2 regions of the Paenibacillus sp. R14(2021) genome follow, and region 1 is predicted to be linked to the other one. Evidence: a T-box and tRNA genes for the amino acid it is inferred to sense, from the RefSeq annotation. Region 1 holds a T-box; the other holds one or more tRNA genes.
The links. A T-box is a leader RNA that pairs with one kind of tRNA and senses whether it is charged. The one in region 1 lies ahead of argS (arginine--tRNA ligase), so its partner is inferred to be a tRNA-Arg.
Positions count from the first base shown of each region.

Region 2: it encodes a tRNA-Arg, which carries the amino acid that the T-box ahead of argS (arginine--tRNA ligase) is inferred to sense. The anticodon was not compared.

Region 1 covers NZ_CP080269.1:4,235,012-4,251,334, reverse strand. The annotation lists gene fba (class II fructose-1,6-bisphosphate aldolase) at 1-618, opposite strand, end outside; gene KXU80_RS19790 (response regulator) at 864-1,262, opposite strand; gene KXU80_RS19785 (CTP synthase) at 1,395-3,002, opposite strand; gene rpoE (DNA-directed RNA polymerase subunit delta) at 3,244-3,819, opposite strand; gene KXU80_RS19775 (S8 family peptidase) at 4,170-5,306, shown strand; gene argS (arginine--tRNA ligase) at 5,372-7,051, opposite strand; gene KXU80_RS19765 (YwiB family protein) at 7,107-7,559, opposite strand; gene argS (arginine--tRNA ligase) at 7,637-9,358, opposite strand; T-box leader at 9,453-9,774, opposite strand; gene KXU80_RS19755 (DNA-deoxyinosine glycosylase) at 9,827-10,330, opposite strand; gene KXU80_RS19750 (DUF7667 family protein) at 10,452-10,703, opposite strand; gene speB (agmatinase) at 10,959-11,828, opposite strand; gene speE (polyamine aminopropyltransferase) at 11,849-12,676, opposite strand; gene KXU80_RS19735 (transglycosylase domain-containing protein) at 12,889-14,991, shown strand; gene KXU80_RS19730 (YwhD family protein) at 15,171-15,695, opposite strand; gene KXU80_RS19725 (M1 family metallopeptidase) at 15,881-16,323, shown strand, end outside.
Region 2 covers NZ_CP080269.1:4,122,912-4,139,234, reverse strand. The annotation lists gene KXU80_RS19270 (DUF378 domain-containing protein) at 53-256, shown strand; gene KXU80_RS19265 (EAL domain-containing protein) at 331-1,548, opposite strand; gene KXU80_RS19260 (4a-hydroxytetrahydrobiopterin dehydratase) at 1,677-1,991, opposite strand; gene KXU80_RS19255 (hypothetical protein) at 2,013-2,306, opposite strand; gene motA (flagellar motor stator protein MotA) at 2,580-3,380, shown strand; gene motB (flagellar motor protein MotB) at 3,364-4,176, shown strand; gene KXU80_RS19240 (aspartate/glutamate racemase family protein) at 4,291-4,953, opposite strand; gene KXU80_RS19235 (Mur ligase family protein) at 5,037-6,536, opposite strand; gene KXU80_RS19230 (carboxylate--amine ligase) at 6,595-7,779, opposite strand; gene rluF (23S rRNA pseudouridine(2604) synthase RluF) at 8,031-8,726, opposite strand; gene KXU80_RS19220 (NAD(P)H-binding protein) at 8,768-9,466, opposite strand; gene KXU80_RS19215 (sensor histidine kinase) at 9,521-11,776, opposite strand; gene tadA (tRNA adenosine(34) deaminase TadA) at 12,145-12,624, shown strand; gene KXU80_RS19205 (aspartyl-phosphate phosphatase Spo0E family protein) at 12,607-12,804, opposite strand; tRNA gene KXU80_RS19200 (tRNA-Arg) at 13,117-13,193, shown strand; gene KXU80_RS19195 (SDR family oxidoreductase) at 13,427-14,176, shown strand; gene KXU80_RS19190 (right-handed parallel beta-helix repeat-containing protein) at 14,236-16,323, opposite strand, start outside.

The sequences.
Region 1 (16,323 bases):
TACGACAGGAACTGGAATAGCGTCGGTTACTTTTTGAATAATATCATAATGGATTTTAGGCTCGCCTTTATACATACCGTGAGCCGTACCTACTGCGATTGCCAGGCAGTCTACGCCTGTTTCTTCGTAGAAACGGATCGCCTCTTCAGGTTTTGCAAGAGAAGCATTCTCTTCGTCAACGCTGATGTCATCCTCAACGCCGCCGATTGTGCCAAGCTCGCCTTCAACGGATACGCCCATCGCATGAGCTGCTTTTACGACTTCTTTCGTAATCGCGATGTTCTCTTCGAGCGAGTAGTGGGAACCGTCAAACATAACGGACGAGAAACCCGCACGGATACATTTCATTGCAACTTCAAAGCTGCTGCCGTGGTCCAGGTGAAGCGCGATCGGCAGACCGGATTTCTTCGCAGCCGCTTGAGCGATTGCAACAGTATACTCGATCCCCATATATTTCAGGGCGCCTTCAGATACGCCGAAAATAAACGGCGATTTCTCTGCGATTGCAGCGTCTGTGATCGCTTGCGCGAACTCCAGGTTGTTCATGTTGAATTGGCCTACCGCAAATTTGCCTGCTTTGGCTTTCGGCAGGAATTCATTCATTGAAACGAGTGGCATAGTTCTCTACTCCTCCTAAAGTGGTATGGGGTCGCTGTGGGCTCCATACGTTGTCTTTGATCTATGCGACGCTTCGAACACCACTTCTGCAGGCTGCAGACAACTGGTTTGGAAGACATGCGCCTGACTTATCTTGCATCACGCCTCTGATATCGCACCAAATGATTATACCACAATCAGGTTTCGATTTGTACAAGTCTTGCCAGAGTCACGGCGCTGGACACAAAAAAAAGCGGGACCCTTTACTAGGATCCCACCGCATACCATCCGCCTGATTCTCCGCCGCGCAGCTGTTGATTCACGGCCATCCGCATCTCGTCGATGTCGAATGGTTTCGTGAAATGCATGAGCGCGCCGTGATCAGTCGCTTCTTTTATCATGTCAAGTTCACCGTAAGCGGTCATCATGATGACTTTAATCTCTTTGTTGATCGCCTTGACATGCTTCAAAATTTCAAGACCGTCCATGCCTGGAATCTTCATATCAAGCAGAACCAGGTCAGGCGATTCATTCTTCACGATTTCCAGTGCAAGCTTGCCGTTCGGCGCCTGAAACGTGATGTACCCTTCGCTGCTGAACACTTCCATCAGCAAAATACGGATACCATTCTGATCATCGACTATCAAGACTTTCTTGTTTTCCAACTGAAACCCTCCCAGGAATGCACGACAGTCAAATCGTCTCGATTGGATTAGAATTCCATAATCGTTAATGATTTCGTGCTAAGGCACTCATTTTCCTGCTCCGTTGGAAAAAAACTTTGACTAATTGAAGTCTTACTTACCTTCTGCTGCCTGCAGCGCCGCGCGGACAAATCCGCGGAACAGCGGCTGCGGACGATTCGGACGCGATGTGAACTCCGGATGGAATTGAACGGCAAGGAACCACGGATGCTCCGGATGCTCCACCATTTCAACAAGACGGCCGTCCGGCGACGTGCCCGTAATACGCAGACCCGCGGATTCGATCGTCTCGCGGTATTCGTTATTGAATTCGTACCGGTGACGGTGACGCTCGTACACAAGCTCATCGCCATATTCACGCGCAGCCAGCGATCCCGGCGTTAATTTGCAAGGGTACAAGCCGAGGCGCATCGTGCCGCCCATATCTTCGATATCCTTCTGCTCAGGCAGCAGGTCGATGACTGGGTAAGGCGTGAGCGGGTTGATCTCGGAGCTGTTCGCATCCTTCAGCCCCGTTACGTGACGGGCGTATTCGATCACGGCCACTTGCATGCCGAGACAGATGCCGAAGAACGGAACGTTGTGCTCGCGCGCATGGCGGATCGCAGTGATCTTGCCTTCGATTCCGCGGTCTCCGAAACCGCCCGGAACCAGAATGCCGTTAACGCCCTGCAATTTATCAGCCACGTTCTGCTCGGTCAACTCTTCCGCGTTTACCCAGCGGATCTTCACGTCTGCATCCGCATCGAAACCGGCATGGCTTAAGGATTCGACGATACTGAGGTATGCATCATGAAGCGCGACGTACTTTCCTACGATCGCTATTTCAGTCGTGCGGCTAAGCTGCTTCACGCGGCGCACAAGGTCTTCCCAAGCCGTCATATCCGGCGGCGTCGTGGTCAGCTTCAAATGGTTGACGACGATCTCGTCAAGCCCTTCCGCCTGCAGGTTCAGCGGTACTTCGTACAGCGTGGAAGCATCGCGGCACTCGATAACTGCGTTCGCATCGATGTCGCAGAACAGCGCGATCTTGCGCTTCATGTCTTCGGCAAGCGGATATTCCGTACGGCAAACGATGACGTTCGGCTGAATGCCGATGCTGCGAAGCTCCTTCACACTGTGCTGCGTCGGCTTGGTCTTCACCTCGCCGGCTGCTTTAATATATGGAATGAGGGTAACGTGGATGTACATGACATTCTCGCGCCCGATATCGCTCTTAATCTGACGAATCGCTTCCAGGAAAGGAAGACTCTCGATATCGCCCACGGTTCCGCCGATCTCGGTGATGACGACATCGGAGCCGGTTTCTTTGCCGGCGCGGAATACGCGGTCCTTGATTTCGTTCGTAATATGCGGGATAACTTGCACGGTACCGCCTAAGTATTCGCCGCGGCGCTCTTTGGTAATAACCGTCGAATAGATTTTCCCTGTCGTAACATTGCTATTCTTCGAGAGATTGATGTCGATGAAACGCTCATAGTGGCCCAAATCCAAATCCGTTTCCGCGCCGTCGTCGGTGACGAACACTTCGCCGTGCTGATAAGGACTCATCGTTCCCGGGTCAACGTTAATGTAAGGATCGAATTTCTGAATGGTCACTTTAAGACCGCGGTTCTTGAGCAAACGCCCGAGCGAAGCTGCCGTGATGCCTTTGCCAAGCGACGAAACAACACCGCCTGTTACGAAAATGTATTTAGTCACTGATGATACCCTCCACGCCTGTATGGTTATTATATAGGTTCTCCCAATTTCCGAAGAAAAACGGCCCATAAAAAAGAAAAAAGTGACACCCGTATACAAACGGGGCACTTTCTAATTTGGCTTATACTTATGTCCGAACTTGAAGCCCAAACAATAGTTTACTCCGCGGCTAGGCTGCCTGTCAAGGCATGATGAAGCGGCATTTGCCGTACTTCGGCGATGCGTGCCGCGGCGTTCTTATTTACTTGTCAGCCTCAGCGTCGTCATCCTCGAAATCTTCTTCTTCGTCCTCGGCGTCGTCGGCTTCTTCTCCGTCAACTTCGCCTTCTATGCCGTCTTCTTCGATTTCTTCGTCGTCGATAACGACCTCTTCGTCAACTTCCTCTTCCGCTTCCGCTTCGTCGAAAATCTCTTGGTCTTCATCATAGGAATCGAAATCGTCATCTTCCGACGCGTAGGTTTCTTCTTCTTCGTCCGTATAGACGTCGTCGTCGTCTTCTTCGTCGTTAATAATCCGCGAACGCTTCGCGTTGCCGACTGGATCCTCGTTGCGCTCAACCGGATACCAGCGCTTCAATCCCCACATATTGCTTCCGACGCACGCGAAACGTCCGTCGATGTTGATTTCTGTATATACTTGCGCAATCACTTGGTTGATTTGTTCTTGGGACAAGCCCCGAATTTTTGCAATTTCCATCATGATGTCACGATAGTAAAACGGCGTATTCGCCGCCTTAAGCAATTCAAATGCCAGGTCGACCATCGGCATTTCCTTCAAGCGCTCTGGATCGATCTTCAAGACGATCTCGCTGCTCATTTCGGACACTTCCTCTCATGTCAAACTGCCAGCCGGATGCAGGCAATCCATTATCAAATTATAGTAAAACCTATTTCTTCTCAAAAAGCAAGCGCTCCCTCATCCGGGCAGACAAAAAGAAAAAGCGGAGGACGACCCTCCGCTCTGACTGTATCCTTCCGGCCGTGGCGATTACCGCCGCTTCCGGGTATAAGAGCCGGGGAACGGCTCTTGGTTTATATTATGTGCACCCGCGGCGAATGACACGGTTTGGCGCCTAATTATGTTAAAAAAGGCAAGTTGCTTATACAGCTTGTTGCGCGAATTCATACAATACTTCAGCATGATTCGCCATGGAGGGGAAGCCAAATTTGGACAGATCTGCAATTCTCCGCCTCTTGCACAACGCGCTGTCACTCGCCGCACCGGTCGAAAAGCGGCGAATTGTCCGATTTCAGCAGCAGAGCGATTACGAACGCTTCCTTCTCGAGTGGTCGAACTTCGAAAAACCGGACGAAGGCAGATTCGATGCCATTCGCCATTTACCCTCCATAAAAGCTTTCTCCCTGCCTGTATCCAATCAACTGCTGGCAGCCGCCCCCTGCGAGGGACTATGGATCGAAAACGATCCTCACGTCTCCGTCCACGCTTCCGTGCATAAGCCGGCAGCGCGGGAGAGGGGCATCCCCTGGGGCGTGCAGGAAATCAAAGCCCCGCTGGCCTGGAGCACCACGACAGGGCACCGGGTCAAGATCGGCGTCATCGATACCGGCGTCGATTTCAGCCATCCCGATCTGAAACAATCGCTCGGGCGGGGCATCAACCTGCTCAGCCGCGGCACGCTGCCGCATGACGACAACGGCCACGGCACGCATATCGCCGGCACGATCGCCGCCGCCAACCAGGTGCACGGCATGATTGGCGTTGCGCCGCGTGCGACCGTGTATCCCGTCAAAGCCTTCGATCAGAACGGCAGCGCCTTCGTATCCGATATTGTACTCGGCATCGACTGGTGCGTGCGGAACAACATGGATATCGTCAACATGAGCTTCGGCATGAAAACGCGCAGCAAATCGCTGCTTACCGCCGTGACGAACGCATTCAATGCCGGCGTTATTATCGTGGCATCCTCCGGCAACGACGGGAAACGCAAATCCATCGATTACCCTGCCCGGTATCCGCAGACGATAGCGGTTGGCGCGACGAACCGTGTTCGCCGCATTGCACCGTTCAGCAACCGCGGGCTTCATATCGACGTGTATGCACCTGGCGATAAGATCCTATCCTCTTGGCTGCGCGGCAAATATAACGAAATGAGCGGCACGTCCATGGCCACCTCGCATGTCAGCGGCGCCATTGCACTGCTGCTCGCATACCGGCCCGGGCTGACTCCGACGGAAATCAAGGCCGTCGTCAAACGGTCCATGCTGCCCCTAAGGGGCACGAAAGCCCCCCGGCTGACCGGGGAGCTTGATGTGATGCGTATGCTGCAAGCCGGGGAACGGTAGCTCCCGGCTTGTTTAATGTTTGGGTTAAGCAGCCGCCCGTATGTTGGAGGCGATTGGCGTAAGTGCTACATGCGCTCCGGCGCGGAGACGCCGACGAGCCGCAGCACGTTGGCGATCGCAATCCTTGCGGCGCCGAGCAGCGCGAAGCGCGCCTGGGTTTGCGCCGCATCCTCGGTGATGACACGGTCGGCGCGGTAGTAGCTGTGGAACAACGATGCCAGCTCATATACATAGCGAATCAAGCGGTGCGGCGCATACTGCGCCGCGGCTTCCGCGATTTCCTGCGGCAGCTCGCCGATTTTGCGGAGCAAATCGAACTCATGCTCCGAGGTCAGCTTGCTGAGATCGATTTCCGCAAGCGGCAGCACTGTTATTCCCTGCTCCTCCGCCTGGCGGAAGATGCTGCAGATCCGTGCATGTGCGTACTGGACGTAGAACACCGGATTCTCGTTAGAAGTCGAGATCGCGAGATCCATATCGAAATCCAGATGGGAATCCATACTGCGCATGCTGAAGAAGTAACGGATGGCGTCGATGCCGACCTCTTCCATGAGATCCTCCATCGTGACCGCTTTACCGGTCCGTTTGGACATTTTGACCTTCTCGCCGTTCTGGAACAAGCTGACCATTTGCGCAATAAGCACGACCAGCTTCTGCGGATCGTTGCCAAGCGCCTCCATCGCCGCTTTCACGCGGGGAATGTAGCCGTGATGGTCGGCGCCCCAGATGTTGATCATTTTGTCGAAGCCCCGGCCAAATTTGTCGCGGTGGTAGGCGATGTCCGGCGTCAAATACGTGTACGAGCCGTCATTCTTCACGAGAACGCGGTTCTTGTCGTCGCCGTAAGCCATCGTGTTCAGCCATGTTGCGCCTTCTTCCTCATAGACTTGGCCGCGCTCGCGAAGCGCGGCAAGCGCCTGCTCCACTTGGCCGGTCTGATAGAGCGAAGTTTCGCTGTACCAAACGTCGAACGCTACGCGGAACTCGCCGAGATCGCGCTTGATCTTGTTCAGCTCCCGCTCCAGGCCGTAATCGCGGAAGAAAGTGAAACGCTCCTCCTCGGGCAGCGAGAGCAGGCGGTCGCCTTCGGAAGCCGCCAGCGCCTTGGCGAAGCCAACGATATCCTCGCCGTGGTAGCCGTCCTCCGGCATCTCGGCTTCTAGTCCCAGCGCCTGCTTGTAGCGCGCTTCGATCGACAACGCCAAATTCGCTACCTGCTTGCCGGCGTCATTAATATAGTATTCGCGGGTAACCTTGTAGCCCGCGAAATCGAGCACGTTGCAGAGCACGTCGCCTACAGCCGCGCCGCGCGCGTGACCAAGGTGCAGGCTGCCCGTCGGGTTCGCGCTGACGAATTCGACTTGAACGGTCTGTCCCTCACCGACGCCGATACGTCCATAATCGGCGCCCTGCTCAGCCGCTTGGCCGATGACCGGGTACAGATAGCCGCGGTCAATGCGGAAGTTGATAAAGCCGGGACCGGCGATTTCCGCACTTTGGATGGAGGCCTTGGCCGTATCCAGATGCGCGATAATCGCTTCCGCGATCTGACGCGGATTCTTCTTCGCCAGCTTGGTCAGCTGCATCGCCGCATTCGTCGCGAGATCGCCGTGCGCCTTCTCCTTCGGCACTTCCAGCACGAATACCGGAAGCTCCTCGCGCGCAGCAAGACCTGCCGCCACGACCGCATCAGCGAGCGCGTCTTTCACTTGCTGGTGAAGCTGTTCAATCACATTGAGTTTCATAACCAATCATTTCCTCCTGATTCTAGTAAGCCTATTCGTAGGCATGGTCTTTCATTTACGCTTCTTCCGCCCGAAGCCGGATCACGAATTCCCCTGTCGGCTCGTCGTCGACGAGCAGCCGGTAATGCCACTCCAGCAGCATCGGCAAATGCGGGAGCAGCGGCTCTTCAATCGGCTCTGCCTTCGCCATATCGCCGAACTGCGCCCAGAGCAGGCTCGTCTCGGTCTCCAAATAAAAGGAAGCATGCTGGGATGCATACTGCCCGCCCCGCCGGACGCCTGCCGCGAAAATTTGCTGGGATTCCACGTCGCCGCGCCGCGTGACGCTCAGCTCGCCGTCACGCCAGCGAACCAGCGTCCGCACCTCGCTGCCGCCCTCTTCGAGCTCCTCATACTTGAGGTAGACTGTACTGCCCTTGCGGTACCACTCACCGCTGAATACGTTCTTCTCCACTTCGCCGTCAATATTGCTCTCGAGCGTAATCTTTACTTTAGCTTTATCATTCATGAATTACGGTCTCCCGTCACCTTCATACTCCTGTCCTCACTATATACAGGTGCCGTATCAATTTCAATGCACGACCGTCAAATTTGGGTCGGCGTCCGCAGGCCAAGCAGCGAAAGCCCTGAACGGAGCACGCCCGCCACGGCTGCGGCAAGCAGCAGCTTCGCATCCGTCTCTTCCTTATTGTCCGTAATGATCCGTTCCTGATGATAGAAACGGTTGAAGCGCTTGGACGCATCCAGGAGGAACCGCGCAACGACGGCTGGCTCGTTCTGACGCAGCGCCTCCAGCACCGCTTCGGGGTACGAGGCAAGCTGCTTGAGAGACTCCCATGCCGCCGCGCCGGCCAGATAGTGCTGCAGCGAAGCCGTGTCCACCGCGCCGGAGAGGCTGCGCGACTCCGCTTCGGCCAAGGAAAGTCCGCCGCGTTCCAGGAGCTTGAACGCCCTGGCCGCCGTATATTGCACGTACGGACCGGTCTCCCCTTCGAAACGAAGCGCCTCATCCAGCGAGAAGTCCACCTCCAGCATCCGGTTATGCTTCAAATCACCGAATACGATCGCCCCGATACCGACAGCCTCCGCCGTGTCCTGCGCGCTTTCCAGATCGGGATTCTTCTCCGCGATAATGGCCGCTGCCTTGGAGACGGCTTCATCGAGCACCTCGTCGAGGAAAATAACCTGCCCTCTGCGGGTCGACATTTTGCGTCCTTCGAATTTCATAAGCCCGAAGGCGACATGCCGGCACTGCGCGGCGCTCTCCTCGTCCATACGCGACAGCACGGCGAATACTTGCTGAAAATGCAGCCTCTGTTCGCCGCCGACCACGTACAACAGCAGGTCTCCGCCCATTTCGTTCCTGCGGTAGAGTGCAGTGGCCAAATCGCGTGTCGGATAGATCGTCGTGCCATCTGATTTGAGAATTAGACATGGCGGCAGCCCTTCCTCCTCCAACCGAACCACCTGCGCGCCGTCGCTCTCCACTAGCAGCCGGTCCGCCTTCAGCAGGTCGACAACAGCACCCATCTTATCATTATAGAAGCTTTCACCCAGCGTGTAGTCGAACTCCACGCCGAGACGGGCGTAGACGCGGTCAAACTCTTCCATGCTGAACGAAACGAAATACTGCCACAAGCGCTTCGCTTCCGCGTCCCCGTTCTCGAGCTTCCAGAACCAGCGGCGCGCGTTCTCTTCCAGGGAGGGATCCTGCTCCGCTTCCTCATGGAAACGAACGTAAAGCTGGAGGCTTTCCCGGATTGGCGCTGCTTTCAGTTTCTCCTCGTCGCCCCAGCGCGCGTATGCCTCCATCAGCTTGCCGAACTGTGTCCCCCAGTCGCCGATATGGTTCACCGTCACGACGTCATAACCCTGCGAGCGATAAATATTGGCTAGCGCATTGCCGATCATCGTGGAACGCAGATGCCCCACGCCGAACGGCTTCGCGATATTGGGGGAGGACATATCCATGATGACGCGCGTACCCGCACCTTGCTGCGAATAGCCAAAATCGGGGAGCAGCACGGGCGATAGCAGCTTAGGCGCCCAAGTCTCGCGCTGGAAGAACAGATTCAGATACGCCCCCTTGGCTTCCGCGCGGATGGCGCCGCCGCCGGCGGTTACGGCTGCGGCGAGCTCCTCGGCTATCGCTGCCGGTGCGCGTTTGAGCGTGCGCGCGAGCGTAAAGCAAGGAAACGCGGCATCGCCGAGCTCAGGATTCGGCGGGATCTCCAGCAGCGAAGCAATTTCCTCATGCGGCATGGCCAAATGGTCTGTTAGCTGTACCGCCGCCCATTGCAATAACAGGTTCATCCCTTTCACCTCCGTATAAATTCAAAGAAACGGCAGATACAACCGAGACAATTTCTTCGAAATAAACAAGAAAACCCCCGTCTCTAATGAAAGAGACGGAGGTTGATTTCCGCGGTACCACTCTTCTGGCTCATTCACCGCATCGTTCTGCCCGGGTATCCGCTGCCGCTAAAATGCGGACAACGGCGACGGTTAGACGCGCGTGATAAGCCTCTCGAACACGATAACGGCGTGACCGGATCGACCTAAAGCGGATCATCGGAGGAAGGCTGCATAACCATTCACCGTATGGCCGTGTTCGGGCGATCAACTCCCGGGTCCGCTTCCCTTGCACCGCTGCGCCGGCTTTCACCAACCCGGCTCGCTGCTGGCAGCTCAATGCAAGCTACTGTCCCGTTCATCGTATGTGGCTGTTATTTCCCCTATTATATGCGACCTCACCCAAATTGCAAAGGGCAAATCTCACTTCAAATACGGAAGCAGCACCCGCCAAGCTTCGATCCGGTCAGCCGTCGTCCGCATGAATTTGGTCGGTATGGGGCTCGTGGAAGGAAGCTTCAGCTTCGCAAGCGCCGCGAACTCCGGACGGCCGCCAAAATATTTCTTGAACGTGTCGTGCGACTTCGTTCCGTTGAACGCCAGGCAGCGCAGCCCCGGGTAAGCCGCAAGCAAGCCCGGAAAATCATTGGGCGATTCCGCGCGGATATTGGCATCCAAGCTGCCCTCCCGCTCGCAGGATGCAATAACATCCCATAAGGCAAATCCCTGCTCTGCCGCAAATGCCAGCCTCGCCTCGTAAGCCTCGTCCGGTTCCCGGCCGAATAGACCGTACAGCACGCGCCAAAGATGATTGCGCGGATTCCCGTAATATTGGTTCAAGGCCAGAGATGCTTCGCCCGGCATGCTGCCGAGAACCAGCACCTTGGCCCGCTCGTCGATGATCGGTGGAAATGAGTGAACACGCATGGCTTCCTCCTCCTTCATGCTTCGAGCTTAAACGGAAGCAGGCGCTCGCGCAATCTGCAATGGGCAAAGCACGCCGGCAGCAAGCTTGTCCGCCCGAGAAATGGACAGCGCAATGCTGCAGCTACAGCTGGGGCGAGCCCGGTGGAAGTCCGCTCAGCTTCTCCAGTCTGCGGCAAATTTCATGCTGCCACTCCACGTCTCCAATCATGGATGCGGCCAGCGAAAGGTTGTGCAAATTGGCGATTTGTCTAATATGCATCGCATTCACCGCCAGGCAATGCTCGAAATCCGCTTGCTCTTCTCCCGTCAGACGGCGGCCTCCGCGAATCGTCCACAGCTCTGCCAGCCGTTCATGTATCGGCAAAATCGTCATGCCTCGTGCCTCCCTCAATCGTCTCACACTAGTAGCCAGTATGACCAAAAAAGAAAGCTTCCAAGCGCCGAGACCTCGACTTTCCGCAGGGCCGGGACAACTTTTTCGGAAAATCGCCGCTCTACTCCTAGTTTACAGCGAGAGGCTTCACTTGGTATCTTGACCGTGAAAATAGAGTAAATCCGGCTGCCGGCAAAAAAACGACAAAAAAACGCCGCCATCGTGCATCATGCACAATGACGGCGTTATCGCTCATTACTTAATAAAACCGAGCAGCATTTCGCGGATGACCTTCGCCGCGACGATCTGCGTTTGTTCCGTCGGGTCGTAGGCAGGCGCGACTTCAACAAGATCGCAGCCGATAACATTGACGCCGGAACGCGCGATCGCGTGAACCGCATCGATCAATTCCTTCGACGTGATGCCGCCGGCTTCCGCCGTGCCCGTGCCCGGCGCAGCGGACGGATCCAGGACGTCGATATCGATCGTCAGGTAAACCGGACGGCCAGCCAGCTCAGGCAGCACCTTCTTCAGCGGCTCCAGCACCTCGAACGGGTGGAAATTGATGTTCTCGCGGGCAAACTGCCACTCTTCGCGGGAACCTGAGCGGATGCCGAACTGGTACACGTTCTTGCCGCCGATCAGGTTAGCTGCTTTGCGCAGAGGCGTCGAGTGCGAGAGCGGCTCGCCTTCGTACGATTCACGCAGGTCCGCATGAGCGTCAAAATGGATGATCGCCATGTCCGGATATTTCTTGTATACCTCTTGGAAAATCGGCCACGAGCAGAGATGCTCGCCGCCAAGGCCGACAGGCATCTTGCCGTCCGCCAGCACACCGCCTACGAATTCGCCGATAATGTCGAGCGAGCGCGCCGCGTTGCCGAATGGCAGCAGCAGATCGCCTGCGTCGAAATAATCGATGTCTTCTAGGCTGCGGTCAAGATAAGGGCTGTATTCTTCCAGGCCGATCGACACCTCGCGGATGCGCGGCGGGCCGAAGCGCGAGCCCGGACGGAACGATACGGTAAAGTCCATCGGCATGCCGTAGATGACCGCTTTAGACTTGTTGTAGTCTTCCGAGCTCAGGATAAACACGTTGCCGGAATATTTTTGGTCGAGTTTCATGATGATTTACGCTCCCTCTCTTACTTCACGAGATCTTCAACAAATTTCGGCAGAACAAATGCCGCTTTGTGCAGACGCGGGGAGTAATATTTGGTGTCGATTTCAGGAATGCTGGACTCTTCTACAAGAAGCGGATCGTACTTCTTGCTGCCCATCGTGAAGGTCCAGAGGCCGCTTGGGTACGTCGGAACGTTCGCCCAGAATACGCGCACGATCGGGAATACTTCCTTCACGTCACGGTTGACGCTCGAGATCAGATCCGGCGTGAACCATGGATTGTCCGTTTGCGCGACGAAGATGCCGTCTTCCTTCAGCGCATCATAGATGCCTTGGTAGAAGCCGCGTGTAAACAGGTTGACTGCCGGGCCGACAGGCTCCGTGGAATCTACCATAACGACGTCGTATTCGTTCTTGTGATCATGGATATGCATGAAGCCGTCGTTCACGATGACTTCGACGCGCGGGTCGTCGAGGCCGCACGCGATGTTCGGCAAATATTTCTTCGAATATTCGATAACCTTGCCGTCGATATCGACAAGCACGGCTTTCTCCACGTTCGGGTGCTTCAGGATTTCGCGGATTACGCCGCCGTCGCCGCCGCCGACCACAAGCACTTTGCGCGGGTTTGGATGCGTGTAGAGCACGGGATGCGCCACCATTTCATGGTAAACGAACTCATCCTTGTCAGTCGTCATGACCATGCCGTCCAAGACAAGCATCGTACCAAATTCCTCGGTTTCGATCATATCGAGCTTCTGGAACTCCGTTTGCTCGCTTACGTAGGTTTCCTTCACTTTCGCCGTAATGCCGTAAGACGGCGTTTGTTTCTCCGTGTACCACAATTCCATGGGTTAATCCCTGCTTTCTTCTATGTATGGTGCTGCTATTGATCATAGGGCCAAATGTGTCAATCTGTATTATAAGTTAACGAGGGGAAAAAGCAACCTTTTGCCATTCCTACACAAAAATTTCATACCTGCCATCGGCCGTCTTGAATAGGTGTCTCCAATGTTTTCCATACTAAGAGGATACTCTAGGTTTCAGTAAGGAGACATCTGAGATGAGACGATTTCGTATCACGCCGGGCGGCGGCAAGCTCCGGCTGCCAATTACGCTGCGAGCCGAGCGGTGGACGCCGCTGCTGCGCCGCTTGCGCAAGGGGTTATTCTATGCGGGCTGCGCGCTGCTTGTGCTGTTTATGGCAGCCTTCGGCTTCCTCTATTATTTGCGAGTGCAGGCGCTCCCTGCTTCCTCCATCAGCCAGACGTCGCAGATGCTCGACTTGCAGGGCCATGTCATCGATACGTTTCACGCCGGGGAGAACCGGCAGTCCGTGCCACTTAAGGACATCTCGCCTTACCTCGTGGAGGCGACGCTTGCGATAGAGGATCAGCGGTTCTACGATCATCTGGGTTTCGATATGAAAGGGATGGCCCGCGCCGCGGTCGTCAACTTCACGCATTTCTCCCGCGAGCAGGGTGCAAGCACGCTGACCCAGCAGCTGGCGCGAAACCTGTATTTGACGCATGAGCGGACGTGGTCAAGGAAGTTCAAGGAAGCGATGTATACGATCCAGCTGGAGATGCATTACTCCAAGGACGAGATTCTCTCCCTGTATCTCAATCAAATCTACTACGGCCACGGCGCATACGGCGCGGAAGCGGCGTCGGAGCTCTATTACGGTAAGCACGCCTCCGAGCTGACGCTCGCGGAAAGCGCGATGCTAGCAGGCATTCCGAAGGGGCCCAAATATTACTCTCCGTATATGGATATGAAAAACGCCAAAGACCGGCAGCGGACCATTCTGCAGACGATGGCGGATCAAGGCATTATCCAGCAGAACGATGCCGAAGCCGCCGGCGCCGAAATGCTGAGCTTCGTCCCGCTCGGAACAAGCAAGCAAACCGGGATCGCACCGTATTTCCGGGACTACGTCCGGTATATGGCTGTCGATAAGCTCGGCATCGACGAAGGGATGCTGAGCGAAGGCGGCATCCGCATCTACACGACGCTGGACCCCGAAGCGCAGCGGGCCGCGGAGGCGGCCGTCGCCGCAGGGATTCCCGAGCAATCGGAGCAGCAGGCCGCGCTCGTCTCGCTCGATCCGCGCACGGGCTACATTAAAGCCATGGTCGGCGGCCGCGACTACAAGACCAATCAATTCAACCGCGTGTTCGCTGATACGCGGCAGCCCGGCTCGTCCTTCAAGCCGTTTCTCTACTTGACGGCACTGCAGGAGGGTGTCATGACGCCGGTCTCGCAGTTCAAGAGCGCGCCGACCGTCTTCACCTACGATGACGGCCGCAAGACGTACGCGCCAAGTAACTACAACGACAAATACACGAATGGGCTTATCGATATGCGGCAGGCCATTGCGACGTCCGACAATATCTATGCGGTCAATTCCATTATGAAGGTCGGCCCCGAGAAGGTCATCGACATGGCGAGAAAGCTCGGCATCGACAGTCCGATGAAGCCGGTCCCGTCGCTCGCGCTCGGGACGTTCCCGGTCAGCCCGTTCGAGATGGCTTCCGCGTTCGGGACGTTCGCGAACGGCGGCGTGCGCGTGGAGCCGACGGCAATCCTGCGCATCGAGGACAGCAAGGGCGAAGTGCTCTATGAAGCGAAGCCGGCCGCAATTCCGGTCGTCGACGCCGCACATGCCTATGTGCTGACGAGCCTTATGGAGAGCGTGTTCGAGACGGGCGGCACGGGCAGCCGCGTGTCCGCCATGATCAAGCGGCCTGTCGCGGGCAAGACCGGCACGACCGCGACAGACGCCTGGCTCGTCGGCTATACGCCGGAGCTGGCAACGGCCGTGTGGGTCGGCTACGACAAAGGGCGGAAGCTCACGCCCGCGGAAGCCCACCGCGCAGCGCCGATCTTCGCCGACTATACGGAGAAGGCGCTCTCGGCGGTCCCGCCGAAGATCTTCCCGCTGCCGGACGGCGTCGTCTCCGTCTATATCGATCCCGAGAGCGGCAAGCTCGCAGGGAAGACCTGCCCTGCCCGCCGGCTGGAAACCTTCGTCAGCGGCACGCAGCCGGTAGAGGTCTGCGGCGTGCACGGCGATACGGCCGCGTCCGCAAGCGGCGACAGCGACGCGAAGGCCGCGCAGTCGAAGAGCTGGTGGAAGCAGCTCAAGCGCTGGTGGTCGAACTAGCGAAATCGGCGCGGACCGGGATCGGCTCGCTTCCGATTGCGAATGAGCGCGTTCCGCCCATCATGATGCTAGAGCCGATTGGTATTACTATATGAAGCGTCACCCGCGTGCAAAGCAAAGAAGCTGCCTCGCCGTCTCCAGCAGGAGATCGGCAAGGCAGCTTCTTTGCTTACCCACGCTTATACGTTCAGCGCATCCTTCAATTTATCCGACGAACGGTCCCACCACTCCGCGTTGTGCTTCACCAGCAGCGCCTTGAGCGCCGCCTTCTCTTCCGCACCCAGCTCATCCAGCACGAACCGGCGTTTGATCGCGTAGTCGAGATTGTTCACGTGCTGCGCGAGAATTTTCCAGCCTCTGCGTGCTTCCGTGTCGATCAGCATCGGGCAGGCTGTCGCCCCCGCATAGAACGAGCCTTCCTCATTGCGGTCAACCGCTACCCATACGATCCAGCATGAACGGCCATTCGGCACGTCTTCCTTGTTCACGCTAAACTTGATACCCTTCTCGATCTTGCTCTTGGCATGCATCGCGCCTACATCGATATAAGCTTCGCCCTGGTCGATGATGACGCAGGCGACGTCGCTCAAATCAATCGTCCCCGCACCAAAGCCCTTATGTTCCTTATTGCTCACCACGTTCAGAGAGAGAGACTTCCGTTCTTTCTTCTCCGGCGGCTGCTGTTCATTATTTTGTTCGCTCACGTGACCGATCAACTCCCTGTCCCAAGCCTTCGAAAATAGAGGGAAGAAACTTGCCAAAACCGCCAATATACGGTTTTTGCCGGCTCTTCCTACCTGTCCATACTTTAATTCCATTTTAGCTAATAATCTCGGAAAAGCAAACATATACATGCTTTAGATGCTTGTCAACGGGAGGGAATCTTTCTATGAATCCACGTCACGCCAAACGTTTTCTGCTCTTCGCCCTCGTCGCCGTGCTGCTCGGCGTAACGGCGCGGCAAGGGTTCGGGAATGCCTGGGTCTCGCAATATACGTATGCTTCCGCGCCAGCGACGCCGGACACCGCGCCTAAGCCGCCGGCCGTTCAACCGGCCGCTCCCGAGCCCGACAGCGTCATGCAGCCCAAGCCGGTAGCGCTCAGCAAGCGCGTCACCGAGTATCACATCGACGTGCAGCTGCAGGAAAGCACGCATATGCTGACCGGCGAGCAAACCGTCACTTGGATAAACCCGGGGAAGCAGCAGGTGTCCGAAATGTATTTTCACCTGTACCCGAACGCTTTCCGCTCCAAAAGCACGACGTTCATGCGTGAATCCGGCGGTCAATTGCGGGAAGACAGGGCGACCTCGGACAGCACCGGCTACATGAA
Region 2 (16,323 bases), 110 kb from region 1:
CGCATATCCGTAATAGTGTCATGCGTCACTATCGACAAGGAGGCGGGTCCAAATGAAAGCTTTGAATATCGTCAGCTTATTGATTCTCATTCTGGGCGGGTTGAATTGGCTTGTTGTGGGGCTGTTTGAGTATGATGTCGTATCGGAGGTTTTTGACGGTTCGGATTCCGTAGGCGCCAAAATCGTGTACATTATCGTCGGTCTCTCGGCACTTTACAGCCTCTCCTTCTTCTCCAAAGTAGCAGCCGACGAGTAAGACATTCACCTATTGGGTTGCAAGAGCTCACCGGACGGCGCGAGACACGCGCACCGGCGGGCTCTTTTTTACGTTCAGCGCTCCCCGCTCAGCTCCGCCACGTCGAGGAATAAGATATATCGCTCCCCCACCGACACCGACACCGTGCGGATGCGGTCGAAGGAATCCAGATCCGTATACGTCTGCGACACGATTGCGCGCGTCCGATCCACAAGCTGCGTGGAGATCGGGATAAAATAAGGCCGCCAACTCCAGTTATGTCCTCTGAATTCCGGCTGCCTGAGCCACTCGCCTTGGCTTCGCTGCTGGTAGTTGGAGCTGAGCTGAATCCCGTCGGCGCTGCACATATAAACCCGAATGCACGAAGACTCCATAAGGTCAGGCAGCAGACGCTCGATGAAGTGATCGCCGCAGACGCCTCCGTCCGCTTCCTCCCAGGCCGCCTCCACGGCCTCTGTAAACTTAGCCGCTTCCGCGCTCCAATGCCGCTCCACCTGCTGCATCCGCATCCGCCGCTGGTCAAGTCCGCTCTCGATCAGCGAAGCGAAGCTGCCGGGCGGCCTGAACTCCGCCTCCGCCGGCGCGAACAGATAGCCCTGCACGTAACGCGCGCCGATCTCGATGGCCCGCTGCAGGTCTTGCTCCGTCTCAACGCCCTCCACGAGCAGCGATGCGCCGATCTGATCGGCCAGCATGGAGAAGGAGCGCATTACGCCGTAATAGCCGCTGTGCCGCTCGCTTCGCTGCAGCATGTGAATATCGATCTTCAGAATGTGCGGCTGGATCTGCGCGATCCGGTCCATGTTGCTGAACCCGCTCCCCACATCGTCTATGGCAATGAGACACCCTTGGTTCCGATACAAATCAACAACCGCGCGCAGCTGTTCCATCGGCTCCAGGAACGACTCCTCGGTAATCTCGATGACAATCCGCCGGGGATCGATATTATACTTATCCATCAGCTGCAGCGTTGGCAGCTCTCCGGTCATCGCGTACGTCTGGAAGATCCATGACGGCTTCAGGTTGATGAACAGCATGCCGGATGCCGGATCGCTTCCCGAGAACTTAGCGAAAGCCATCTCCCGCAGATGCCGATCGACTCGGATCTGCTCGTGCATCGGCACCGTCTTGTCCGCGAAGAAGGGGCCGACGCTTCGCACGCCCTGGCTCGTCCGCATGCGCCCAAGCGCTTCGTACCCCATGATGCGCCTGGTATCCAGAGCGAGGATCGGCTGATAATAGGGCACGAGCGTGCTCATCCTATCCTCCTGCATGTTGGTTGCTTCACTCATCGGTGTGTCTCCTCGACTTGGCATTATGTTATATTTTCTGACATGAGCTGATTCTACCTATTGTAAAATAGCCGTAAAGCCTTGTAAAGCCCTCCCTCCCGCAGATCTGTTCATCAAAAAAACGCCGATCACCCGTTTCCGGTAATCGACGCTTTGTACGTATCGTTATAGCGCTGCGCAGACTGCATATCCAGCTCCGTCAAGCCGCCTGAGTGCCAAGTCGTCAAGCGCAGCGTCACTTTCTTGTAATCGATCGCGATGAAGGGATGATGGTTCAGCTCCTCTGCGATTTCGGCGATTTGGCCGACGAATGCGATGGCGTCAGGAAAGGTAACAAACCGGTAGCTGCCCTGCATCCATTTCTCATCCTGCCGTGTCCAGCCTTCCAGCATCGCGATGGCATCATCCACGGCTTCAAGCGTCATTTTCACCAGCTTCGCCACTCCGGTTCCCTCCCTCTTCCATTAGATCAAGCGGATAATCCGGCTTTCCTTCTCGTCGACCGACACCTCGATACAGTGATGCTTCGGCCTATACGTCACGACACCCTGGCCCACATGAATGACGGGGTCCTCCCCAAGGGCGTAGAACACATCGTCTGCCAGTGCTTCCATCAGCTCCAGCTGCTGCTGCCGCTCCAGCTCCTCCCAATCCGCCGTCTCCATTTCGAAGAACAGATAGCCGTCGCCGATCGAGAACATTGCCTCTTTCAGCTCTCCTAGAATCTCCTCATACTCTCTTGCATGCTTCACGCCCATGGCCCGATGCCTTCCTTTCCGCTTCTAATTCAGCTCTATGCTCACTATTCTACACGAAAACAGATTAAAACTCCTAAAACATCCATTTTGCTCTAATCTACAGCCCCTTTCTGACGATAATAAATAGAGGTAGAGTTGTCGAATTCATGTGCATTTTGTCATTTCGTCATTGCAGCACATCGGAATAGTCAGTCGCAATCTCACGCTCCTTGGGCTTGAACGGCGAATCCCGGTTCCCTATAGTCCTTATCAATCATTTAGACGAGGTGTATCATGGAAAAATCTACTGTTATTGGAATTGCGCTCGGACTTGTGGCCGTTCTGCTCGGAATGACGCTGAAGCATGCACCGATCGAGAGTTTGCTTAACCCGGCAGCTTTTACCATCATTATGGTCGGCACGGCGGCATCCTTATTCATCGGTTTCCCGCTTCATGAACTCAAGAAATTCCCAAAATTGATCAAAATGATTTTCGTCGTACAGAAAATGCTGCCCCGCGAAGAAGTCATTGCCCTCTTCATGGAATGGGCGTCCATTACGCGCCGCGAAGGCTTGCTCGCCCTGGAATCCAAGGTAGACGATGTACAAGATACGTTCCTCCGCAACGGCTTGCGCATGATTATAGACGGCAACGACCAAGATCTTGTTCGCGACGTTCTGCTTGAGGATATCGCCGCCACCGAGGAGCGCCACCGCGCCGGCGCGCTGATCTTCTCCCAAGCGGGCATGTATGCGCCGACGCTCGGGGTGCTTGGAGCCGTTATCGGTCTGATCGCCGCGCTTGCCGACATGAGCGATATGGGCAAGCTGGCCCACGCCATCGGTGCCGCATTCGTTGCTACACTTCTAGGTATATTCACCGGCTACGTGTTGTGGCACCCGATCGCCAATAAGCTGAAGCGTCTCTCCAAGAACGAAGTCGAACTGCGCCTCATGATGGTCGAAGGCTTGCTGTCCATTCAATCCGGGGTGTCGACGATTGCCATCAACCAGAAGCTTTCCGTATTCCTGACGCCGACGGAGCGCGTCAAGATGAACCAGAAGGGAGCGGAAGCGGTTGAGCAAAAAGCATAAGAGTGAGCACCACGAGGAGCACGCCGACGAAACCTGGCTTATCCCGTATGCCGATCTGCTGACCCTGCTACTCGCTTTGTTTATCGTGCTGTATGCCATGAGCTCCACGGACTCCAAGAAATTCCAAGACATGAGCGCCGCGTTCAATATCGCGTTCAGCAGCGGCATTGGCGTGCTGGATAATTCATCGGTCGTTCAGGACGGCCAGCAATTCGAGGATACGAACAAGCCGAAGCGCCATGAAGACGAAGAAGATATGCAGAAGAAAGAGCGCCAAGCGCTGATGCAGAAGGAACAGGAAGACCTGGAGAAGCTGAAGAAGCAGGTGGACAAGTACATCCAAACGAATGGCTTGACCACGCAGCTAGACACGAAGCTGAACCAGTCGCAGCTGACCATCACGATCAGCGACAGCTCCCTCTTCGCACCGGGCAGCGCCAAGGTTAAGCCGGAATCGCGCAAGCTGGCCATCGAGATTTCCAACATGCTGACCAAGTACGCGGATTATGAGGTTATCGTCTCCGGTCACACCGATAATGTGCCGATCAACAATACCGAATTCGAATCGAACTGGGAGCTCAGCTCTATGCGGGCGATCCGGTTCATGAATATCCTGCTCGACAACAAGAAGCTCGATCCGAAGCTGTTCAGCAACATCGGCTACGGCGAGTACCACCCAATTGCCGAGAACACCTCGGCCGCTGGACGCTCCAAGAACCGCCGCGTCGAAGTGTCGATCATTCGGAAATACGCGGATGCCTCCAAGGCAGCCAGTATCTCCACGACAACGAAGTAACAATCGGTTGTGGTTGCAAGAAAGCCGTCAGGTCGCCCTGACGGCTTTCTTGTTTTTATTCGCAGCTGTGCAGTGCCAGCCGCCGCTATCTGCGACGGTAAGCGCCTGCTGCAATTATTGGGACAGCTCGATCGACTTCCGCACAAGCACGTCCATCGCGTCAATGCTGACCTGCTTCGTTTCTTCGCTCAGCTTGATGATCGACAGCTCGGTGCAAGCGATAATCGCGCAGTCGCAGCCTTCCTTCGTGACCATATCATGAATGATGCCTTCGAGCTCCGCCGGGTTACTAGGGATGCCGCGCTTAATGTCACGATAGATGATGTTCATCACCTGCTGCTGCACATCCTGATCCGGCTCATGCGGGACCATGCCGAGGCGGCGGGCAGACTCGCTGTATATCCCGCTGCGAAGCGTGCCGTTCGTCGCCAGAATGCCGATCTTGCAGCCGCTGCCGAACGTCTCGCGAATCGCCTTCATCGATTCCTCGACCATATCGATGATCGGAATCGACGTCATGGCCTGCATGTCTTGAATATAATAATGTGCCGTATTGCAAGGCATCGCGATATTCGCTACCTCCGCGTATTCCAGCAGCCGAATATCCTTCTCGATTTCCTTCAGGAACAACTCGCCGCTGTTTTCCAAAATGACATGGGTCCGATCCGGTAAAGAGGCATGATTCAGGATAACCATGTCGATATGGTCTTGATCCCTGTCAGCCGCCGTGCTCTCGATAATCTGATCGATAAATACGGACGTTGCTTTCGGGCCCATTCCGCCCAGAACACCTAACCGTTTACGCTCCATTATCCAACCTACTTTATATGAAATAATCGTTCGTCTTTAACCAGCGTCTCTTAGTTGTCCTTGTTTGCAGTCTGTTGATCCAGCAGTCCAAGCGCGACCTCTGCGCCGGGGTCCATGCCTTGGCAGCCTGCGAGCAGCACCAGGTCGCCTTGATCCGCCTTCGTCAGCGCATCCTGAATGGCGTCCGGCAGCTCTGCATACAGCCTCACTTCGATGCCCGCTTCGTTCATAACCTCCATGAACACGTCGACTTCTTCATCGGTAACGATGTTATGCCTGTTCACATGTGACTGGCTGCGAGTGGCGATAATCTCGTGCAGCTCCAGCTTGGTCATCCACTTCACGATCGCTTCCGCGTTCTCCCGGTTAATGATCGGGCCGCGGGAGCCGCGAATCGCATACACCAGGTGGAACTTCTCGTAATCCATATAGCGCAGCGTCTCCAGCGTCACGTCAATGTTACCCGGATTCGCAAAATGATCGTCGATCATGATGAATCCATCCTCATGGATGAACTGGAATCGGCGTTCCACGCCGCCGAACGTGCGCAGCGTCTCTTGAATCGTCGCGATCGGTACCCCGCACAGCAGCGCAATCGCAATGGCCGCCATCGAATTATAGACGGAATGCAGCCCCGGAATGCGCAGCTCCACGTTGAACTCGCTCGGCGAGTATTGAATGCCGCCCGCTTCGAAGGGCTTCATGATTTCAACCGTGAATTTGGCCCGGCCTGTGGACAGGTCCAAGTTCTTGCAGTAAAGCGTACCTTCCGCGCTCTTCAAGCCGAACGTAATCACCTTCGCCCGCGTCTGCGTGGTAAGTGAAGCCGCATAGTCATCGTCCAGATTCAAGACGGCATAGCTCTTCTCGCTTGCCCCTCTGATCAGGCTGGCTTTGGCTTCAAAATACTGCTCGAACGTCCCGTGCGAATCGATATGCTCGCGGCTCAGGTTGTTGAAGCAGACGATGTCGTACCCAACCGTCTCCACGCGGTGAGATTCCAGCGCAGCCGAGGATACCTCCATGCTGACATGGGATACGCCCCGGTCCAGCATCTGCTTCAGATACGACTGCAGGTCCAGCGACTCCGGCGTCGTCAGCTCAGACGGAATACGCTCGTCGTCGATTTTGATGATGACCGTGCCGATCATGCCTGTTTTGAGACCATGCTGCTCTAGAATGGCATTGGTCATGTACGTGGTACTCGTCTTGCCATTGGTCGCGGTAATGCCGATCATCTTCATCTGCTCGGATGGATGCCCGTAGAAGGCGCTGGCCAGCTGCGCAAGCGCAATCCGGCTGTTCGGCACGACGAACTGCGGCACCGCGATATTCGGCTGGACCCGCTCCACAATGGCAGCGATGGCGCCCCGGGATACCGCATCGCCAAGATACTTGTGGCCATCCGTGCTGTAGCCTGTGATGCATACGAACAGATCGCCCTGCGTGACTTTCTGCGAATGATAAGAAATGCCGGCTATCGTTAGATCCTCGGCATGAATAGGTTCAATAATCGTTGTCGCTTGTAGAAGCTCCTGCAATTTCGTCATAGCTCTGGTCCTTTCTGCGAGCATGCAGCGTTCTTGAACGCCTGCATCGTCCTTGTGCCTAACGTCTCGTGAATCTGCCCAGCGCTTTGCCTGCAATCATACCGAAGAAGGCGAACGCCGGCTTCGGGTCTTTCCAATCCCAGATGGCGGGCGCTTTGGGCTTGAAGTACGACGCGATGACTTGTCCCACGGTCAGCTGACCGGTGCGAATATACCCTCTAACCGCCATTAGATCCTCGTACGCGTACCAGAATACGAGACCTGTATCCTTCTTCACCGCATGCGGCGGCAGGGGCGAGCCCGTCAGCTCCCGGTATGTGATGTACGGGATATTGACGCCTGAACGGTAGAGCAAATTGTTGAGGTTCGTAATCCGAACGTTAATCTCGATCAGATAGTACTGCCCCGTCTCTGCATCCTTCTTGAACTCGATCTCGGCGAAGCCTTTGAACCCCACTGCCTCGAAGAACTTCGCGCCAAGCTCGTACAGCTCCGGTACATAGCGCTGTCCCGTGTAGACGGATGCGCCGAAATTAATAGGGTACTGGCGGAACTTCTGGCAGGTCACCCAATGCGTAACCTTACTCTCTTGATTCATATAAGCGTCGAACGTATACATATGGTCGTCAAAACCCGGAATGATCCGCTGCACGATGACTTCCAGTCCCGCTTCATGCGAAGCCGCGATCGCCGTCTCCAGCTCCTGCTGGTTGTTCGCCTTGAACAGCTTCTTTCGGAATTTAGCGACAAAAGCAGGCGAATCTACCGGCTTGATAATACAAGGATATTTGATAATCGTATCAATCTTGTTGAAGAAGTCTTCTTCGCCGACGCGCACGGTTTCCGGTACGGCAACGCCGAGCTCTAGCGCAATACGCTGCAGTGTTTCTTTGTTCATAAGCTTCGTGTAGAGGCCCTTCTCCGTTTGCGGAATAAGGTAGCTCTCTCTCAGCTCATCGAGATATTCATCCACGACTTCCACATAATTATCATGACAAGGAATAAGAACCGGCTTCTCGCTCTGCTTGGCCGCATAGTCTTTCAGAAATTGGATGAATCCCTTCGGATCTTCCTTATAATGCGGGGCAACTAGCTGCTCCGAGCAGTATTTGGACTTCACTGCGTAGGTGTTCTTATCGGTATAATCGACTGCAACCGTATGTACCCCATGAACGCCCAAGCAACGGATCGTACTCAAACCTATATAATAATTGCATCCCAATATGACGGCCTTGCTGCTCATGAACAATCGCACATCCCGCTAGACAATATTTTTTGTGAAACCCTCTATGCAAAGTGAGGACAATCCTTTATAATTTTACTTCATGTTTTCTCCCATGGCAAGATGAAACGGCAGTGGCGGCCCTTGGCACCACTGGAAATTTCACCCTATACATGGCGCTGGAACGTGCAAAAAAACCAACATCGCCGTCGACTGCGTCGAACGATGTTGGTTTAGCTGTTATTTCCCGGGAAAAGCAGGGTGGCATCTGATCACTGGTAGTCTAATAGAGCAAACAGCTCGCTCAGCTCTCCCTTAGTCAAGTCGCGCCACTTGCCGTTCGCCAGCTGCCCCAGATGGATGTTCATAATCCGGACGCGCCTTAGCTTCTTGACATTGTAGCCGAACGTTTGGCACATCCGCCGGATTTGGCGGTTCTTGCCTTCCGTCAGTGTTATCCGGAATACCCGGTCGGACTCCTTCTCGACTTTGCAGGGCAGTGTCATCGCGCCGAGAATACGGACGCCTTCGCTCATGGCTTTGAGAAACCGCGGCGTGACGGGACGGTCCACCGTGACTATGTATTCCTTCTCATGCTTGCCCTCCGCGCGGAGAATACGGTTGACGATATCTCCGTCATTCGTGAGCAGAATGAGCCCCTCGGAGTCTTTGTCCAGTCTGCCGATCGGGAAGATACGCTCCTCATGCCCGATGTAGTCGACAATGTTGCCTGCGACTTGAGCCTCGGTCGTGCTTGTGATGCCTACAGGCTTGTTCAACGCGATATACACATGACTCTTCTGCTCGCCGATGGGACGACCGTCTACCCGCACGTCGTCGCCAAGCTCCGCTTGACTGCCGAGCTCCGCCACTGCGCCATTAATCGACACGCGGCCGCTCTCTACGAGTTTATCGGCCTCTCGCCGAGAACAGAAGCCCGTCTCGCTAATAAACTTGTTAATCCTCAACTGACTTGTTCACCCCGCACGGTTACCCTATCTAATATCGGCTAATTTACCGTTATCGCATGGTTCTCATAAATTTTGATGACGGGATCAGGCCCGTCTGTTACAGGTGCTTCAGCCGTTCGTCTCATGAAGGAAGCCACATCCTCCGCCCGAACCGGCCGATACGATCGAAGCGGTCCTTGCATCACGGCCTTCAACACCGGACTCAGCAGTATAGCCAGCTTCTCGCCAAGCCGGAATTCCTCCCGCTTCCCCAGGAGCAGCGATGGACGGACAATATGCAGCTCTCGCAAGCCCAGCTCGCCGAGCAGCGCTTCCATTTCACCCTTCACGCGGTTGTAGAAGATTGAAGACTTTACGCTGGCGCCCATGGCCGAGACGATGATGTACTTCCCTGCTTCGCGTGACTTCGCCCATTCCCCCAGCGCGACCGGATACGCCAGATCGACCTGGCGGAACGCTTCCTGCGTCTTTGCTTTCTTGATGGTCGTACCGAGCGTGCAGAAGACGATGTCTGCTTCCACGTCGGCCAGCGCTTCCTCCAGCCGGTCAAAATCAGCCGTGAGCACGGTCATCTTCGCGCGAGCTGCGGCAGGGACAGAAAGCGTACGAAGCGGTCTTCGAACGAGCACGGTCAGCGTCTTGCAATTATCGTCACCGAGCAATTGCTGGAGCAGCTCGAAACCGACAAGGCCGGTTGCCCCGACAAGCAGCGCGCTGTAGCCATTCGTATCCACCATGCGCTTCACCTCTCATGTATGTATATTGTACATGAAACCGCGAATCCCTGCTTGCTAGGCATCGGAACCGGCTTCTTTCAGCAGCGGGAGAGTAATGATGACGGTCGTACCCACGTCCACCTTGCTCTTGATTTCGAGCGTGCCCTGATGGCTCTGGATGATGCGTTGACTGACCATAATGCCAAGCCCTGTCCCCTTGTCCTTATCGGTATAGAAAGGATCGCCCAGCTTGGCGATCTTCTCCTCGGATATGCCGATACCTTCGTCCATGATGGATATTCGCAGCTGCTGTGCTTCCTGCAGGGACACATCGATCGTAATCATCCCGCCGCTCGGCATCGCTTCCATCGCGTTCTTGAGTACATTGATGAATACCTGCTTCAGTTGATTTTCCTCGCAGGATATTCGGCATTCCTCGTCGCAGAAGTACGCATCAAACACAATATTGCATAAATGCGCTTGGCTGTCCAGAAGCGAAATCACATCTCCTAGTATAAACCGGATATCCTTCTCGACAAACCGTGTCGCCTGCGGCTTCGCTAGAATTAGAAACTCGCCGACGATCAGGTTAATGCGGTCGAGCTCCGACAGCATAATTTCGACATGCCGCGTATTGAGCTTCGACGTTTGCAGCTGCAGCTGCAGAAACCCCCGAAGCGTCGTCAGCGGATTGCGGATCTCGTGCGCGACGCCGGCGGCAAGCTGTCCGACTGTCGTCAGCTTCTCGGATCTGCGAAGCAGCTCCTCCATCTTATTGCGGCTCGTCATGTCGCGCGTAATGCTCGCGATCGCCCGAATCTCACCGTGCTTATCGCGAATCGGAGAGGTCGTAACGCTCACGGATATCCATTCTCCGCTCTTCGTAACACGCAGCGTCTCGCGCGCAGTCAGCAGCTTCCCGGACTTCAAGCATTCCATCTTCTGCTCTTCTTCTTTATCCAGATGCTCCGGAACAAGCGGCAGCGAGCGGCCGAGCGCCTCCTCCGTCTCATAGCCGAACAACTGCTCGAAGGCGCGGTTTACCTGCGTAATTCGGCCATCGAGATCCACGACATGGATGGCATCCGTCGTATGATTAATGAAGGATTCCAAGTATTCTTTCATCGACCGGTTCTCTTCGAATGCCATCTTCAGCTTCGTCATATAGATGCCGAGATTCTTCGACATCGCATTGACCCGCTGCGCCAGCTGTCCCAGCTCATCCTTGCGTTTTACCTCGATGGAACTCTCGAAACGTCCCAATGACACCTCGTTCACCTTCCATAGAATCGAACGAACCGGGCGAAGCAATATATCCGACAGCCAGTAGCTGCAGATCACCACAATAATGAGAAGCACCGTCGATATGAAAACCTGATTCGACCGCTGTTCATCCATCAGCCGCATAAGCGGTTTTTTGTCCATTACCAGCCTGACAACGTAAGGGGTCGGCTCCTTCATCAGGATGAAGCTCTTAATGACGGCGCGACCATTAATCGAGGTATAGCGAATCACGGCCTTACCTCGGAGCGCCTCCGTCACGCTTTGCGCATCATCGTTCAAGTCTTTGAATGAATACGTGCCGAAGGGAACAGGACGCTCCTGCAGCTGCTTGCTGTTAATAATCGAAGGGATACTGATAATCGAATCCTTGTTGAACAGCGCAGGATTGAACCCGGTGATCTCCAGAATCGTCGGATTACCGCTCTTCATTTCGTTCGAGAATTCATTCGTTTGCGCGATTTTGCGATAGTCGCTTAATTGATCGCTTTCCATATAGCATCGAATGATATAATTGCGATTAGCATCGGCGTAGAAGGTTTCTTGTGCAAGGTGGGCGTTCGCCCCCAGCATGGAGACTTCTTCAGGTCCCGCCCAAAATTGGTAGGACGGCTCCTTCTGCGCAGAATTGATCACTTTACGCTCTTGCCAGGTTGAACTTAAGTTGCCTAATTCGGCAGGGTTCGTGGAATAAACGATGTGTAAATCGTTACCGTTTTTCGTTAAGAGGGACATGGTGGGAACGCCTGACAGAGCAGCGGCCTGCGCAAGCTGGGTACTTGTGATATCCTTGATATCAAGGGGGAGCTGACTGGCTGCGGAGAAAGAGGCCATCTTCAATTTGTCGACCAAGACGGACTGAACGAATTCATTCTCCTTCGCATTCTGCATGACATTAGCAGCAATTTGCTGGCTGATCGACATCATGCTCATCTCGACTTCGGATTTCAAATTGATTCGTGTCGAATATTCGTTCAGGATCATATTGAGAATTAACAATATGAATACGATGGTTGAGATCATAAAGGATAGCTTTGTCTTAACCGACAATATGCGACACACCCTTTTTGCACACGAATAGACATCTTATTTGGATCATAACACAACTGTAAAAAAATGAAAGCAATTCCCAACCGCTTGCTTTATCTAATTATTTCGCGTAATGCGTATATCCGCTCACAAATGTTGAATACGTCATTGTTTAAGATAAAGTTGTGCACAGATTTCTCCCCATATTCACAAGCAAAGTGAATAGATTGTGAATAGAGTTGTGAATAAATTATAGTTATCCACAATTTTATACACAAGCTGTTAACAACGAATGCGTGTTCGTGGCACAATTCGAGCAATATCGACAGTCGTTCTTCGTCGAATAAGGCTTTTGATCGCAATAACAGCGTTAATGGAGGCATTCAAGTATGAATCAAACAGACTATTTTCAAGAAGACGATTACCTTTATATGCAGGCGGCTATAGAAGAAGCAAAGCGTGCAGAAGCCATTGGTGAAGTTCCGATTGGCGCGGTCATCGTGAAGAATGGGGAAATCATAGGCAGGGGGTTCAATCTGAGGGAGACGAATTTGGATCCGACCGCACATGCCGAGATGATTGCCATTCGGGAAGCCAGCCGCAATCTGGGTGCTTGGCGATTACTGGACTGCACGTTGTATGTCACGCTGGAACCTTGTCCGATGTGCGCGGGAGCGCTTGTTCAGAGCCGGATTCGAAAAGTAGTGTACGGCACAATCGACCCCAAGGCCGGTTGTGCCGGTACGCTCATGAACTTGCTTCAAGAGCCCCGGTTCAATCATGAGACCGAACTCGTCGGCGGGCTGCTGCAGCAAGAATGCGGAGAGTTGCTTACCCAATTTTTCCGTCGTCTACGAAAACGTATTTAGCTGGACACTCTTGACCAGTTCGTTCTTCTGAAGCTGTTGTAACGTCACAATAAGCTCATCAGCTGCTTCACTTATAGCAAGTACCTCAGGGTCAGTTAAACTTCCGCGTGCTTCGGCAGCTTCGAACAGCTTTATGCGGAGCACCTGCAATTCATGGAGTAATTTCATTTTGTCGTTCATGACGCCCTCGGGACAGCTCCTATCGCATCATCATCAGTTACAAAAAGTAACAACCTAATTATATACGTTGGAGGCTGTAATTTTTGTAAAATCTTGTCGACTAAATTTCGTATAAAGCGATAAATTTTCGACAATTTTCTACAAAATAACTTTAATTAGGGACCTATTTCTCACTTTTTTCTCCCATTTAGGACTATTTAACTTCCTTGTTCGACCACGCTGTGTCGGTTTATTACAGGCGATTACGCCATTTGGCACTGCCGATGGCAGTTGATTCCTCTGAGTCCTTCATGCTATTATTAACCTTACCGCGCGCCCGTAGCTCAGCAGGATAGAGCGACAGTTTCCTAAACTGCAGGTCGTACGTTCGAATCGTATCGGGCGCGCCATATATAATAACTCAAACCCTTGAGAATCAAGGGTTTTTTCTTTTTCACTAAACATCCCGTTCGCACACAATACAATATTGATAATTGTTGGTAAAGACATTATTTATAGAGGATATTTTTCAATACGTTTTTCTTAGTCTATTGTCACAGAGCAGTTCCCTTAGTCGTTTTATGTATGTACATTAAAATCAATGAAGAAAATCAAAAACATAGAATATCTAGGAAGAATAAATATGAAAATCGTAGTTATCGGTGGTACTGGAATGATTGGAACAAAACTTGGTAAAAAACTAATCGATCTTGGTCATGAGGTAGTCGCTGCATCACCTTCAAAGGGTGTTAATACGATTACGGGTGAAGGACTGGCCGAAGCACTTAAAGGTGCTCAAGTCGTGGTTGACGTTTCGAACTCACCATCTTGGGAAGATGCAGCTGTATTGGAATTCTTCGAAACGTCTACTCGTAATCTGCTTGCTGCTGAAGCAGCTGCTGGAGTCGGGCACCATGTGGCGCTATCCGTCGTCGGTACGGATGGTCTTCTATTTAGCGGTTATTTCCGTGCGAAGATGGCCCAAGAGAACTTGATTACTTCTTCTAACGTTCCTTATACAATCGTTCGCGCGACACAATTCTTCGAGTTCGCCAGCGGTCTCACCGCTATTTTCGCGGAGGACGATATCGTACGTACGCCGAACGCTTCGATACAAGCGATCGCTGGTGACGACGTAGCTGCCGCTTTGGTTGATTTCGCAGTCGGTGCACCATTAAATGGCCTTATAGATATTGCTGGTCCTGAACGGATTAGCCTCAAAGAATTCGTTACACAATCCATGCGTTCAACTCAAGATAATCGTCAAGTGGTCGCCGACGATAAAGTGACTTACTACTGTGCTCCAGTGACCGAACTATCCCTTGTTCCACAGAGCAGCAACCCACGTATCACTTCCACCCGTTTCGAAGATTGGCTTAAACGTCAAGCGTAATGTTAAAAAGCCCCTGTCTGGGGCTTTTTTTGATTTCACTTCTCAGCACGCATTGACTATCAAAGCTCTGCCCGCCAATTAAGTGTCACATTATTCGTACCCGTTACCGGTGCAATGCCGAAAGTTACTGTCAAGTTGGCGGCATCCGCCGCTACGCGCTTAACGACGGCGTTTCCAGCATCAATACTGACCGCTTGAACAAAATAAGCGGAAGGCACCGCACCCAATCCGTGCGGGATGACTTTCGTCATTGCTGCACCGTTGCCGTTGTACACAATTTGGCCGGATCTTTGAGATTTAATGAACCCGAACTCGGCCCACGTTCCCGGCTTACCAGATGCCACGCATACCCAACCTATCGCTGTCCCATCTGCAGGCGCTGTATGATACATGACGTCTCCAACGTAATATTGTTTAACTGCTCCCGAAGGAACTGCACTTCCGTAGAGAAGGCGTTTGCCGAATATGTTGTTGCCAGGCATCGTCAGAAACTGTACCTTATCGGTGTTATTCACAGAAACGAACTGACCGCCATATGCCACTTCATTGCCAACTAACGTGCAGTTAACGATATTGTCTTGTGTTGAGGGCAGGTTAATGGCATTCTGCCCTGGCACCTTGTTCAACGGCTGTCCCGTTGAAGTTATAATTGTCTGGTCCATCTCATTCATCACTGTGTTGCCGCAAGTGGTGAGACTCTTGATCCGGGTGCTCGATCCGAATTCAATGCCGCTGTAAAGCGTATAGCTTTGGCCGCCAGAATAATCGTATCCTGCCTGATAGTTGTATATATTATTGTTGTTGATAGCCGCCTGATGCATATGCGTCGAGAGGTTGGCGTTAATGTAGATGCCCTGGCGATGAACATGACTGATCGTGTTCCCTTCAACTTTCAGGGTACGCATGATTTCGCCGAGGTCACTCATCCGCCAAATATCCACAATGATGCCTAGCTTCCCGCCGCCGAATACCGTATTGTCCTGAATGGTACAATCATAGGCGCGGCTTACCACGATTCCGCTGCCTGTCGAGGTTCCGCCAGCCACACCTGCTGCGGGGTCAAAGACCGGGGCATAGATATAGTTGTCCTGAATTTTAACGTGATGCGACTCCACATAGATCGCATGATAATTCGTCCCATTTTGCGCGATTTCAGTGCCGTAATTATGAATGTTATTATCCGTGACAATGACGGTCGAGTTCGATTCCTGACCGATAAATATAGCCCATTCTCCACAGTTTCGAATGACGTTGCCTGATACCTTAATTTTTTGCATGTTCGATGAACCGATCGAAATCGCTTTGTGCGGGTGGTCATAGATGAAATTATTAACAATTATCACATCGCCTGGAATAACAGTTCCCGGCACATCCGGCATGGTATCTGTCGTCTTATAGCCGCCATCCCCCTCGATTCCCATGTCTCCGTTGTTATGAACGAAGTTCCCCGAAATCAAGAGCCGCTTCTGATAAGCAAACATAATGCCTTCGTCCATGTTGTCATGAACGATGTTGTTGGTCACTTCATAGTCGTATGAATAGGGACTCTCTTGCACCGATTGTCCAGGCAAGTACCCTCCAGATAATGAAATGCCGTTGCGGCTTACGCCATTGGAATAGGAGTAACCGTTTTGAGCCGTATACGCGAATTGTCCATTATGATGCACTTGATTCCTGCTAATAGCAACAAACGTGCAGCCATACGTATAAATGCCGGAATTCAGAAAGTTTCTGACCTCGCAATTCGTTATCGTAAGGTTCTTCACATACAGGCATTTGAATCCTGCACTATTCGCCTCTTTCAGATACCCCGTCTGGTCGATACTCGATGCGTTCCCGTCAAGCACCAAGCCGTCAAATTGAATATGGCTTCCGAAAGCGTCCTTCGTAAATGCCCGCCTGTCTGCCAGCGTCCCTGGAACGAACAGCGAGTTAATACCCCCGAAGAAATGATCGTTATCGTTATGAACGGTGGAAGCGATGACCTTGACTACGCTTTGTCCCTTGTTCCCGAAAAGAATCATATTGGACGGTACAATAATTGGCTTCCTGACATCCACCATATAGGCCGCGTCAGGCGCCGGGAAATAGACAGCTCCAATCCCTTTCCGACTTGCGTCAGCAATAGCAGCTTGGATAGCAGCCGT